DNA from 3 places in the Pseudomonas sp. P1_A1 genome. Region 1 is predicted to be linked to each of the others. Evidence: predicted binding sites of a transcription regulator. Region 1 holds the regulator's gene; each other region holds the start of a gene.
What was found. Region 1 encodes FliA, which starts transcription of late flagellar genes. Its sites were predicted from a motif close to CTAAAGTTTNNNNNNNNNNNGCCGNTAA; they were not measured.
Positions count from the first base shown of each region.

Region 2: motA (flagellar motor stator protein MotA) is a predicted target of FliA. The motif match lies at 2,342-2,369, and genes of this name have one in related genera.
Region 3: AC1D2Q_RS06585 (methyl-accepting chemotaxis protein) is a predicted target of FliA. The motif match lies at 2,743-2,770, and genes of this name have one in related genera.

Region 1 covers NZ_JBFTZE010000010.1:194,986-199,295, reverse strand. The annotation lists gene AC1D2Q_RS17120 (chemotaxis protein CheA) at 1-435, opposite strand, end outside; gene AC1D2Q_RS17115 (protein phosphatase CheZ) at 473-1,261, opposite strand; gene AC1D2Q_RS17110 (chemotaxis response regulator CheY) at 1,283-1,654, opposite strand; gene fliA (RNA polymerase sigma factor FliA) at 1,822-2,562, opposite strand; gene fleN (flagellar synthesis regulator FleN) at 2,559-3,389, opposite strand; gene flhF (flagellar biosynthesis GTPase FlhF) at 3,506-4,310, opposite strand, start outside.
Region 2 covers NZ_JBFTZE010000005.1:204,722-209,031, reverse strand. The annotation lists gene rhdA (thiosulfate sulfurtransferase) at 1-572, opposite strand, end outside; gene AC1D2Q_RS09925 (HDOD domain-containing protein) at 739-2,271, opposite strand; gene motA (flagellar motor stator protein MotA) at 2,438-3,289, shown strand; gene motB (flagellar motor protein MotB) at 3,293-4,310, shown strand, end outside.
Region 3 covers NZ_JBFTZE010000003.1:308,598-312,907, reverse strand. The annotation lists gene AC1D2Q_RS06595 (AAA family ATPase) at 1-298, opposite strand, end outside; gene pnuC (nicotinamide riboside transporter PnuC) at 295-858, opposite strand; gene AC1D2Q_RS06585 (methyl-accepting chemotaxis protein) at 980-2,614, opposite strand; gene AC1D2Q_RS06580 (undecaprenyl-diphosphate phosphatase) at 2,910-3,740, shown strand; gene AC1D2Q_RS06575 (DUF1294 domain-containing protein) at 3,737-4,165, shown strand; gene AC1D2Q_RS06570 (MmcQ/YjbR family DNA-binding protein) at 4,175-4,310, opposite strand, start outside.

The DNA.
Region 1 (4,310 bases):
CGGTGCTTCAACCACTTCAGCGACCGGCGCCGGTGCGTCTTCCATTTGCGGCTCGGCCAGACGGGCCAGCGCCGCGAGTAATTCAGGCGTGGCAGCCGTGATCGGGCTGCGTTCGCGGACTTCGCTGAACATGCTGTTCACCGCGTCCAGCGCTTCGAGAACCACGTCCATCAGTTCCGAGTCGACGCGACGCTCACCCTTGCGCAGGATGTCGAACACGTTCTCGGCGATGTGACAGCACTCCACCAGCTCGTTGAGCTGGAGGAAGCCGGCGCCCCCTTTTACAGTGTGAAAACCGCGAAAAATTGCATTGAGCAAGTCCGCATCATCGGGTCGGCTTTCCAGCTCGACCAGCTGCTCGGACAGTTGCTCTAGAATCTCGCCGGCCTCAACCAGGAAATCCTGAAGGATCTCTTCATCGGCGCCGAAGCTCATTAAGGGGGTGCTCCTACAGGTCTAAAAACCCAGAAAACTAAAATCCAAGACTGGATAACAAATCGTCCACATCGTCCTGACCGGACACAACGTCTTCTCTTTTATCGGCATGAATCTGCGGACCTTCACCCTGAGAGAGATGTTTTTGTGGATCTTTTTCAGCCAGCATCGCCTCACGGTCATGTTCGATACCCGCAAAGCGGTCTACGTGACTGGCCATGAGTACGAGCTTGAGCAGGTTGCTTTCAACTTCGGTGACCAATTGGGTCACACGCTTGATCACCTGGCCGGTGAGGTCCTGGTAATCCTGGGCCAGCAGAATGTCGTTGAGGTTGCTCGACACGACGCGGTTGTCTTCACTGCTGCGTGTCAGGAAACCGTCGACCCGCCGGGCCAGCTCGCGGAACTCTTCAGCCCCGACTTCGCGACGCATGAACCGTCCCCAATCCGTGCTCAGCGCCTGGGCTTCGTCGCTCAGGCTGTTGATCAGCGGCGTGGCGTTTTCCACCAGGTCCATGGTGCGGTTGGCCGCGGCCTCGGTCAGCTTGACCACATAGGACAGGCGCTCGGTGGCATCCGTGATCTGAGACACTTCCTCGGCTTGCGGCATGTGCGGGTCAATCTGGAAATTGACGATCGCGCTATGCAGCTCGCGGGTGAGCTTGCCCACTTCCTGATACAGGCCGCGGTCACGGGTCTGGTTGAGCTCATGGATCAGTTGCACAGCGTCGCCGAACTTGCCTTTTTCAAGGCTGTCGACCAGTTCGACCGCGTGTTTTTTCAGGGTCGACTCGAAATCGCCCTGTGAAGATTCGTTATGCTCCATAGCTCCCCCGTGCGCAGTACATCAGCCAATGCGTTCGAAAATCTTCTCGATTTTTTCTTTCAACGCCTGGGCCGTGAAGGGCTTGACCACATAGCCGTTAACACCGGCCTGGGCCGCTTCGATAATCTGCTCGCGCTTGGCTTCAGCGGTCACCATCAGCACCGGCAGATGCTTGAGCCTTTCATCGGCGCGCACCGCACGAAGCAGGTCGATGCCGGTCATCCCGGGCATGTTCCAGTCGGTCACCAGAAAATCGAAGTTACCGCTTTGCAGCATCGGCAACCCGGTCAACCCGTCATCGGCCTCGGCGGTGTTGGTGAACCCAAGGTCACGCAACAGGTTTTTTATGATCCGCCGCATCGTTGAGAAGTCATCAACGATGAGGATTTTCATGTTCTTGTCCAATTCGACCTCCAAGCAGTCTTAAACGCGCCCAGCACCTGGACGCGCCATTTCAATCAATCCGGCAAAGCACTCAATGACTGTCTGGAGCACAACAGATCGAGACCGGTACGGTTCAACACCACACCAGCTCCATTCGCAGTGTCCCCACACTGCCTTCAGCGCGCTCGCCACTCCCCCAAACGCCCCCGCAAACGGGCCGCGCACTGGCTGTGTAACTGGCTGACCCGAGATTCGCTAACCCCCAGGACCTCACCGATTTCCTTGAGATTCAACTCTTCGTCGTAGTACAGCGCCAACACCAGTCGCTCACGCTCCGGCAAATTGGCAATCGCGTCCGCCAGCGCCGCCTGGAAGCGTTCATCTTCCAGATCGCGTGACGGCTCGAGATGAGCACTCGCGCCATCCTCATGCAGCCCTTCGTGTTCGCCGTCCTGCAACAGATCGTCGAAACTGAATAACCGGCTGCCCAGGGTGTCGTTCAAAATCCCGTAATAATCGTCGAGACTCAATTGGAGTTCGGCCGCAACTTCGTGATCTTTAGCGTCACGGCCGGTTTTAGCTTCAATCGAGCGAATCGCGTCGCTGACCATGCGGGTATTGCGATGGACCGAACGTGGCGCCCAGTCCCCCTTGCGCACTTCATCGAGCATCGCGCCGCGGATTCGAATGCCCGCGTACGTCTCGAAACTCGCGCCTTTGCTGGCGTCGTATTTGGTTGATACTTCAAGCAGGCCGATCATCCCGGCCTGGATCAGGTCTTCGACCTGGACACTGGCCGGCAGACGCGCCAGCAAGTGGTAGGCAATGCGTTTGACCAGTGGCGCGTAACGCTCGATCAGCTCGTACTGCGCGTCACGTGCCGACTTCTTGTAGAGGTTGTAACCGCTGGCTGTCATAGCACGGGTCCTGCCGTTTGTTGCACGAGGCGCTCGACGAAAAACTCCAGGTGCCCACGCGGGTTGGCCGGCAGTGGCCAGGTATCGACCTTCTGTGCGATCGCCTTGAACGCCAGGGCGCACTTGGAACGCGGAAAGGCTTCATACACCGCGCGTTGCTTCTGCACAGCCTTGCGCACGCTTTCGTCGTAAGGCACCGCACCGACATATTGTAAGGCGACGTCGAGGAAGCGATCCGTGACCTTGGTCAACTTGGCAAACAGGTTGCGGCCCTCCTGCGGGCTCTGCGCCATGTTGGCCAAGACGCGGAAGCGGTTCATGCCGTAGTCGCGGTTAAGCAGTTTGATCAGCGCGTAGGCGTCGGTGATCGAGGTCGGCTCGTCGCACACCACCAGCAAGACTTCCTGCGCGGCGCGCACGAAGCTGACTACCGAGTCACCAATGCCCGCAGCGGTGTCGATCACCAATACGTCGAGGTTGTCGCCGATGTCGCTGAATGCCTGGATCAGGCCGGCATGCTGGGCCGGGCTCAGATGAACCATGCTCTGGGTGCCGGAGGCGGCCGGAACGATGCGGATACCGCCAGGCCCTTGCAACAGCACGTCGCGCAGCTCACAGCGGCCTTCGATCACGTCGGCCAGCGTGCGTTTGGGTGTCAGTCCCAACAGAACGTCGACGTTCGCCAGCCCCAGATCGGCATCCAGCAGCATGACGCGCCGGCCGAGCTCAGCTAGAGCCAGGGACAAGTTCACTGACACGTTAGTCTTCCCGACGCCACCTTTGCCGCCGGTCACCGCGATCACCTGTACGGGATGCATGCTGCCCATGTTATTTCTTTACCTTGTCTTACTTAGACGGAGGCCACATTACTGGCTGCGCGTTCACCATCGGAACAATGCATGGCAGACCATCGATGTAGGTACAAAAAATGTTCATTAACACCTCAGCCAACCTGCTTGGTCGGGCTGTGGTAAATATCAGCGAACATGTCAGCCATGGCTTCTTCGCTGGGTTCTTCCTGCATTTGTACGCTAACGGCGCGGCTGACCAACTGATGACGACGTGGCAGATGCAAATCATCCGGAATCCGCGGACCATCGGTCAGGTAAGCCACCGGCAACTCATGACTGATCGCCAGGCTCAACACCTCGCCCAGACTTGCCGTTTCATCCAGTTTAGTCAGGATGCAGCCGGCGAGGCCGCAGCGTTTGTAACTGTGATAAGCGGCGGTTAGAACCTGTTTCTGGCTGGTGGTTGCCAGGACCAGATAATTTTTTGATTTGATGCCGCGCCCGGCCAGGCTTTCGAGCTGCATCCGCAGTGCCGGATCGCTGGCCTGAAGGCCGGCGGTATCGATCAGCACCACGCGTTTGCGCAGCAAGGGCTCCAGCGCCTGCACCAGGGATTGGCCCGGGTCAACGTGGGTCACCGACACATTGAGGATCCGGCCCAGTGTCTTGAGCTGCTCCTGGGCACCAATGCGATAGCTGTCCATGCTCACCAGCGCGATGTTCTGCGCGCCGTACTTGAGCACGTAACGGGCCGCAAGCTTGGCCAGCGTGGTGGTCTTGCCCATGCCGGCCGGACCGACCATGGCAATCACACCGCCCTCTTCCAGTGGCTCGACTTCCGGGGTGGCGATCATCCGCGCCAGGTGCGCGAGCAACATGCGCCAGGCCTGACGAGGCTCTTCAATGTCGGTAATCAGTGCCAGCAGATCGCGCGACAACGGGCCGGACAGGCCGATG
Region 2 (4,310 bases), on a different contig from region 1:
ACCGCGCCGGGGATGTGCCCGCCCTTGGCCGCCAGCACTTTCTCGCCGGAGTATTCCAGCGGGCCGCGTGCGTCCCAGATCGCCAGGTCAGCAGCGCCGAGGCGGCTTTGCAGGTATTCGCGAGTGGCGACAGGTTCGTCGTGCAGGGTCAGGGCGACCGGGCCGCCGACTGCCGACGGGATCTGGATCGACATGGGCAAGCCTTCCGCCAGCCACGCCGGCAGGCCACCGTTGACGTAGTGATACTTGCTGTGGCCGATGACATCCAGCAGCCAGATAAAACGCCCGGCCCAACCGCCGCCTTCATCGTCATAGACGACATAGACCGCATCGGGGTTGTGCCCCAGTTCGCCGAACAATGCTTCAAGCGCGGCGTGGGTCGGCAACAGGCCAGGCGCAGGCGCCTGACCCAGCTGAGTGCGTTTTGGATCGACAAAGCGTGCACCGGGGATATGCCCTTCGGCATAGCGGGCGCTGCTGGTCAGGTCCACCAGAATCAGTTCGCGGGAGTCGAGACGCGGGAGCAGGTCGCTCGGTTCGATCACCAGCGCCAAGCCAGAGAAGTCAGACATGTGAGGTCTCCAGAGCACAAAGGGGAGGATTGTAGCGCAGCGTCATGAGGGCCTGTTATCAGTTATTTTGGGGCAGGAAATAACCGTAAACAGGCCCTGGCGGTTAATGCCACGCCGTAGCAGCTGTCGAGCTTGCGAGGCTGCGTGCGGCAGCTGCTACACGGCCCTAGCGGTGGCTAAAGCTGTGCAGGGCCTTTTCGATGCATTGAGCGGTTTTGCCGAACGCTTGCACGGTGATTTCCGAGAACGGTCCGCCGCCCTGATCCGCTACCACGATCATGATCACCCGGCCGTTGTTGACCAGTGAACGCAGCAGCAGGTGTTCGCCACTGAATTGGTTACGCAGGCTGGCTGGCAGCAGGGCCGAGAATTGTGCGTTGTTGGCCGGCGTCAGGCGCACCTGGGCCTGTTGCGCGAGCAGGCGTTGCAGCACGGTGCTCTGGCTGACCACCAGGTTCAGGCCGGCCACTTCCTTGGGTAGCCCGGCGGTCTGGTGCACACGCAAATTGGCATGCGTGCGATCGGCCATCAGAATCATCACCCGGCGCATGCCACACGCCACCAGAGCGTCCCGGGCCGACGTGGTCAAGTGCATGGCATTGGTAAAGCGGCTCGGCTCCACCAGCAATTCGGCGCATTGCTTGCGCCACTTCGCCAGGTCTTCGGCGGTCGGCGCCGGCGCGGGCAACAAACCGGCATGAGCGTGGTGCGCACCCGGTGGCCAGATCAGCGATTCGGCCGGGTGCCAGAGGTCCGGCATGGCGTGTTGACGAGCGCTGTTGGCGGCCTGCTGGTGCAATTGTTGTTGCACCTCCTCCATCGGCATTTGCAGGTAAAGGCTGGTCAGGTACTGCCAGCGCTCGCAGTGGGGACTGTCCCAGGCCTGTTGTGCCGCCAGCGCCAGACCGTTGGCCAGCAGCACGGTATTGGCGGGCTGATTGAGCCAGCGGCGCAACGTCGGGTCATCATCGAGGCGGTTCTGTTGGCGCAATGGGTGATCGCTGTCCCGTGCGATGCGCAGGACTTTCACCAGTTCACGTTGTTCGCTGCGCAGCAGCCGATAACCTTGCTGCACCCAGATCGGCAAGTGCCAGGTGTCCACCAGCGCCAGACAGATATCCAGCAGGCGAACACCGAATAATTGCTTCTCGACTTTGCGCGCCGACTCGCCTTTATGGATGACCCGCAACTCCCACTCTTCAAGCAACTGCGGATGGGTCAGCGCCATGGGCCAGAGTGGCGAGAGAAACAGCAGACTGCCCCAGTGGATGTCCTGCCACAGTCGCGCCAGGCGACTGGCAAAAAAACCGTTGGCCTGTTGAGTGGCGTGCTGGCTGATCAGTTGAAGCTGGCGCAGGGCGACGGGGATTTGCAATTGGGGTTCGGCAGGCAGGCGGTCGAGCAGTTCTTCGGTGCGTTTCAAACCGAGGCGATTGATCGCCACCTCAAGGTTTTCAGCCGGCGTGGTCATGCTGCCATGGGTGTGACGGTTGGCTTCGCGAATCACGCTCAAGGCCAGGGCCGGGCTTTCCTGCATCAGGTCGGCGATGTCGCGCAGCGAGCTGCGGTTATCGCGGATCGCTTTGCAGACCCGGTCGTGGCTGGCTTGCGGAACCGGCAGGCGTACGCCATCGAGAAGCTTGACCCAGCTTTCAAGCGTGGTTGGTTTTGGCGTTGGGACGTTCGTTTCGTTAGCCATGTCTGGACGCGATCATCGTCTGCTTTACCTATGCCCTGAACGGGTCAAATTAGCTTTTCGCCTTAACTGGCTATAGTCTGGCGCAGTTTTGCCGATAAGTAGAAGAAGAGATTTTTTAACTTCCGAATATGACCTTGAACCCGACTCAGTAAGTGCTCTCCTACCTATGGCTAAAATTATCGGCATCATCGTCGTATTCGCGAGCGTGCTCGGCGGATACGTGCTTTCCCACGGCAAGATTGCCGCTCTCATCCAGCCTTTCGAGGTGATGATTATCGGTGGCGCGGCCCTTGGCGCCTTCCTGCAGGCCAACCCCGGCCACATGACAATGCACGTGCTCAAGAAGTCCTTGGGCATGTTCAGTTCGCGTTTCAACCACACCTTCTACCTGGAAGTGCTGGGGCTGATTTACGAGATCCTCAACAAGAGCCGTCGCGAAGGCATGATGGCGATCGAAGGCGACATCGAAGATGCCGCCGCGAGCCCGATCTTCGCCAAGTACCCGGCGGTGCTCAAAGACGAACGCATGACCGCGTTCATCTGCGATTACCTGCGCATCATGTCCTCCGGCAACATGGCTCCCCATGAGCTGGAAGGCCTGTTCGACATGGAACTCTATAGCCTCAAGGAAGACCTCGAGCACCCGTCCCATGCGGTGAACGGCATCGCCGACGCCATGCCCGGTTTCGGTATCGTCGCGGCGGTATTGGGGATCGTGGTGACCATGGCATCCCTGGGCGAAGGCGACCAGAAGTCCATCGGTCTGCACGTGGGGGCGGCACTGGTCGGTACCTTCTTCGGTATTCTCGCGGCCTACGGTTTCTTTGGCCCGCTGGCCCACTCCCTGGCTCACGATGCCAAGGAAGAACTGAACACCTACGAAGCCATCAAGGCTTCGCTGGTAGCTTCGGCTTCCGGGATGCCGCCGTCGCTGGCGGTGGAGTTCGGTCGCAAGGTTCTGTACCCGGCGCACCGTCCTAGCTTCGCTGAGCTGGAACAAGCGGTTCGCGGTCGTTAAGTCATGGAAAATAACCAGCCGATAATCATCAAGCGCGTCAAGCGCATCGCCGGAGGGCATCACGGGGGCGCCTGGAAAATCGCCTTCGCGGACTTCGCGACGGCGATGATGGCGTTCTTCCTGGTGTTGTGGCTGCTGTCCACCGCGACGCCTGAACAGAAGATCGCCATCGCCGGTTACTTCAAGGACCCGGTCGGGTTTTCCGAAAGCGGTACGCCGTACATCATCGACCTGGGCGGCACACCGACCCTGGCACCGGAGAACACTCTCAACCCGGAGGTGAAATCTCAGCCGCAGCCAGACAAGGTGACCATCGACGCCGAGCAGGTTGAAGGCATGGCCGAGCAGGTCGAGAAGGAACGCCTGGAGTTGTTGCTGCAAGAGTTGCAGAACAAGGTCAATGAAAACCCGCAATTGCAGAAATTCAAGGACCAGATCCTCTTCGAGATCACCCAGGACGGTTTGCGCATCCAGATCATGGACGCCGAAAACCGCCCGATGTTCGACTCCGGCAGTGCGCGTCTGAAGCCGTACTTCGAAGACATCCTGCTGGCCATGGCCGACACCATCAAAGCGGTGCCGAACAAGATCAGCATCAGCGGCCACACCGATGCCAAGCCGTACTCGGGCACCGGCGATTTCGGCAACTGGGAACTCTCGGCCAACCGCGCCAACGCGGCTCGCCGTGCATTGGTCGCCGGCAGTTATCCGGACGCTCAGGTCGCGCGAGTCGTCGGTTATGCCTCGTCGGCGCTGTTCGACAGGGAGAACCCGTTCAATCCGGTCAACCGCCGGATCGACATCGTGGTGCTGACCAAGAAAGCCCAGCGTGCCATTGAAGGCGAACAAGGTGCCGAGCCGGCGCCAGTGCCGACGCAAGGGCAGGGCGGCCCCGGCGAAGTGCATGCGCCTCCAGCCGATCCGAACGCATTGCCGGCGGATAAAGAACCGCTGCCGGCACACGAACTTCGTGAGCGTTTGAATCTGTTTGATAATCCGGCGCCGAAGCCGGGCGAGCCGC
Region 3 (4,310 bases), on a different contig from region 1:
GCGCTTGTTCGAGCCAGGCCGGGCAATCGCCAAACAGGGTCTGGCTCCAAAGCATGTTGCTCAGCAAGTGCGTGTCGAGAATCAGCAATGGTGGCGCCAGGGCGCGGGCATCATCTTCCCATTGCAACTGGCCGCGGGCGATCTTGGGGATATCCGCGAGGCAGGTGTCCCGTGCCTCCTGTTCAATGAACCAGCGCACGTATTCGCCCACCAGAACGCCGCCAAATTGCTGTTGCAGCTCGGTGGCGAGCCAGCTCTTGCCGCTGGATTCTGGCCCTGTGAGCACCAGCACTTTCATGTGCGCAACGCCGGGTCGGCGCGCCACGTCCGCCAGCCTTGCACCGCCAGCAGGGCGAAAACCCCATAGAGGGCGGCGGTCAGATACAGCTCTTTGTAGATGAACAGGCCGACGAAGATGACGTCCAGTGCGATCCACAGCGGCCAGCATTGCAGGCGTTTTTGCGCCATCCATAACTGTGCTACCAGGCTGAAACCGGTCAAGGCGGCGTCGAGCCAGGGTTGGGCGGCGTCGGTCCAGTGAGCCATCGCAGCCCCCAGCAGCAGGCTGCCGACCGCGCCCACGGCCAGCCCGAGCGCGACGGATTTGCCATCGAGCAGGCTGACGTGCCGCCCGTCATGCGTCACGCCCGGGCGAGTCCACTGCCTCCAGCCGTAAAGCTGCAACGCGGCGTAGATCACTTGCAGCAGCATGTCTGAATACAGCTTCACCTCGAAAAAGATCCAGCTGTACAGCAGCACCATGACCAGACCGACCGGCCAGCACCAGGGGTTCTGTTTGACCGTCAGCCAGACGGCAATCACACCGAGGGCGGCGGCAAACAGTTCAAGCCCGGACATGGGGGATCCTTGGGGAAGACGAAAGGGGGGAGGATTGTAGCGGCAGGCGTGGCCAAGTAGAACCGGCTTGCGCGGTCCGGTGTAGCAGCAGCCTCGCAGGTTCGGCAGCCGCTACAAGTGATCAGACGCGAAACTGCTTGAGCAACCCGTTCAACTGTTCACTCAATTCCTTGAGGTGAACACTGGCCACGCTCGACTGCTCGGCCGCCAATGCCGTGCTGTGGGACAACCCGGCGGCCTGGGTGACGTTCTGATTGATGTCTTCCACCACATGCGCCTGCTGCAAGGTTGCACTGGCAATCGAGGCATTCAAGCCGTTGAGGTTGCGCAAGGCCTGGCCGATGGCATTCAGGCTGGCACCGGCCAGGCCGGCCTGCTCGATGGTGATTTGCGAGGCACGGCTGCTGTCGCCAATGACCTTGACCGCCGCTTCGGAATGGCTTTGCAGGCGTTCGATCATCGACTGGATTTCTGCCGTCGACTTCTGGGTGCGCTGGGCCAGCAGGCGCACTTCATCGGCGACCACCGCAAACCCTCGACCTTGCTCACCGGCCCGGGCGGCTTCGATGGCGGCGTTGAGGGCCAGCAGGTTGGTTTGCTCGGCGATGGAGCGAATCACTTCCAGGACACTGCCGATTTGCGTGCTTTCGTCGGCCAGCGTACGAATCACTTCGACCGCTTGATCGATGGTCGAAGACAGTTTATCGATCTGCTGCAGGCTGCCATCGATATTGATCTGCCCCTGCTGCGCCTGAGATTCGGCATCGCGCATTTCACTGGCCGCATGTTCGGCATTTTTCGCTACGTCCTGTACGCCGTAGGTCACTTCGTTGATCGCGGTCGCCACCAGTTCCATTTGCTGGGATTGCTGCTGGCTGCGTTGCTGGGCTTGCGTGGCGTCGTTGCCCAGTTCGCTGGAAGACTGGCCCAGCGCGCCGGCGGATACTTGCAACTGACTGATCACCAGGCGCAGCTTGGCGGTAAAGGCATTGAAGTGCCGGGCCAGTTGCGTGACTTCGTCCTGGCCATGGGTATCGAGGCTGCGGGTCAGGTCGCTTTCACCGCTGGCGATGTTGGCCATGGCGTTCACGGTTTCCTGCAACGGGCGCACGATGCTGCGGGCAATCATGATCACCAGCAGCGCCATGATCAGGGCAATCACCAGGCCGACGAAAGACGCCTTCCACACCTGCGCATTAAACTCGGCCTGCATGTCGTCGATGTACACGCCCGAACCGATTACCCAACCCCAGGGCTCGAACAGTTTGACGTAGGAGGTTTTTTCCACCGGCGCACTGGCACCCGGCTTCGGCCAGCGATAGTTGACCATGCCGGCGCCCTTGGCCTTGGCGATGGCAGCCATTTCGTTGAACAGTGCAAAACCGTCCGGGTCGCGGATCGTCGAGAGGTTCTGGCCTTCAAGTTTTGGGTTGGTCGGGTGCATGACCATGACCGGCGTCAGGTCGTTGATCCAGAAATAGTCATTCTGGTCGTAGCGCAAACCACGCACGGCGGTCAGTGCCTGCTGCTGCGCGACGGCGCGGGTGAGGGTGCCGGCGGTTTCCAGATCGTGGTAGTAGGTCAGGATGCCACTGGCGGTCTGCACCACATGCTGGGTCTTCTGGGCCTTGGCCTGATAGAGGTCGTCGTGGATCTGCTTGAGCATCAACGCACCCAACGTCAACAGCATCACCACGGCCACGATCAAGATAAGCCACAAGCGTCGACTGATCGACACACTGCGCAAGCTGTTCATAACGCTGTTACTCCGTTTTCTTGTTCTTGTCATAAACGATCGCCAGCATCCAACCACACGTTGCCGATCGAGGCCTATCCGACTCAGGTCCTATTACGCGGCAGCGTAAATGAGGCTTGTCTGATAGGATTTCGGCCCCGCGCGGGAAAACCTGAGTCCAAGTCGATTTTTCACGGAATTTTTACGGTTTTGTGTAGATCTTGTGCGCGCGGGGTTTCAACGCACGCTGATCGCGAATAACGCTCTACAAATTATTAACGGGGCATGCCTGGGGGCATGGCTTCTTGGGGGAATGATGGATCTTTGGACAGCCTTTCAGGCATTGATTTTAGGCGTTATAGAAGGGCTGACCGAGTTCTTGCCCATTTCCAGTACCGGGCACCAGATCATTGTGGCGGACCTGCTCAATTTCGGCGGCGAGCGGGCAATGGCTTTCAATATCATCATTCAGCTCGGCGCGATTCTGGCGGTGGTCTGGGAGTTTCGCCGCAAGATCCTCGACGTGGTCATCGGTTTGCCGACGCAACCCAGCGCTCGACGCTTTACCGCGAACCTGTTGATCGCCTTCCTGCCGGCCGTGGTATTGGGGGTGATTTTCGCTGACCTGATCCACAAGTACCTGTTCAACCCGATCACCGTGGCCAGCGCATTGGTCGTGGGCGGGGTCATCATGTTGTGGGCTGAACGCCGGCAGCATGTCGTGCATGCCGAAAGCGTCGATGACATCACCTGGAAAGAAGCCCTGAAAGTCGGTTTCGCCCAGTGCCTGGCGATGATCCCGGGGACCTCGCGTTCCGGTTCGACGATCATCGGCGGTTTGCTGTTCGGCTTGTCGCGCAAGACGGCCACCGAATTCTCGTTCTTCCTTGCCATGCCAACCATGGTCGGCGCAGCGGTGTACTCGGGCTATAAATACCGCCACCTGTTTGTGCCGGCTGATTTCCCGGTGTTCGCCATCGGCTTCGTCACCGCGTTTATCTTCGCAATGATCGCCGTCCGGGGCCTGCTCAAGTTCATCGCCAGCCACAGCTACGCGGCGTTCGCCTGGTATCGCATTGCGTTCGGCCTGGTGATCCTGGCGACCTGGCAGTTCGGTTGGGTCGACTGGACCGCGGCCAAGCCATGAGCGACGCCACCGCACGCAACAACCCCGGGCGCAAGTCCGGGGGAGCGATTCAAAACCTGCGGTTGAAATTGCTGGTGTTCGTTGCGCTGTGCGCAGTGCCGTTGTTTGGCTCGGTGTCGCTGTGGCTGCGCGGGGTGTCGGTGATTCCCCTGGCCGCCTATGGCGTCGTCAGTGTGCTGGCGTTTTTCCTGTACTGGGGGGACAAGTACAAGGCCCGCGCCGACAGTTGGCGCACGCCGGAGAACGTCTTGCACGCGGTGGAACTGGCGGGTGGTTGGCCGGGTGCCTTGCTGGCCCAGCAAGTGTTTCGGCACAAGACCCGCAAGGTTTCGTTTCAACTGGTGTTCTGGCTCATCGTGCTGATGCATCAGGTGTTCTGGATCGACCAGTTGTTTCTTGGGGCTAATCTGTTTGCGCTGTTCTAAGCGCAGGCTTTAAAGCAGCAAGCCGACCTGCGTGCGCTTGGGCAACTTGCTCACCACCAATTGGTGGGAACGTTGCAGCAAGCCTTGCAGCTCTTCGATGCCCAGCGGGTAGGGCGTTTCCATGATGATCCACTGCGCCCGGGCC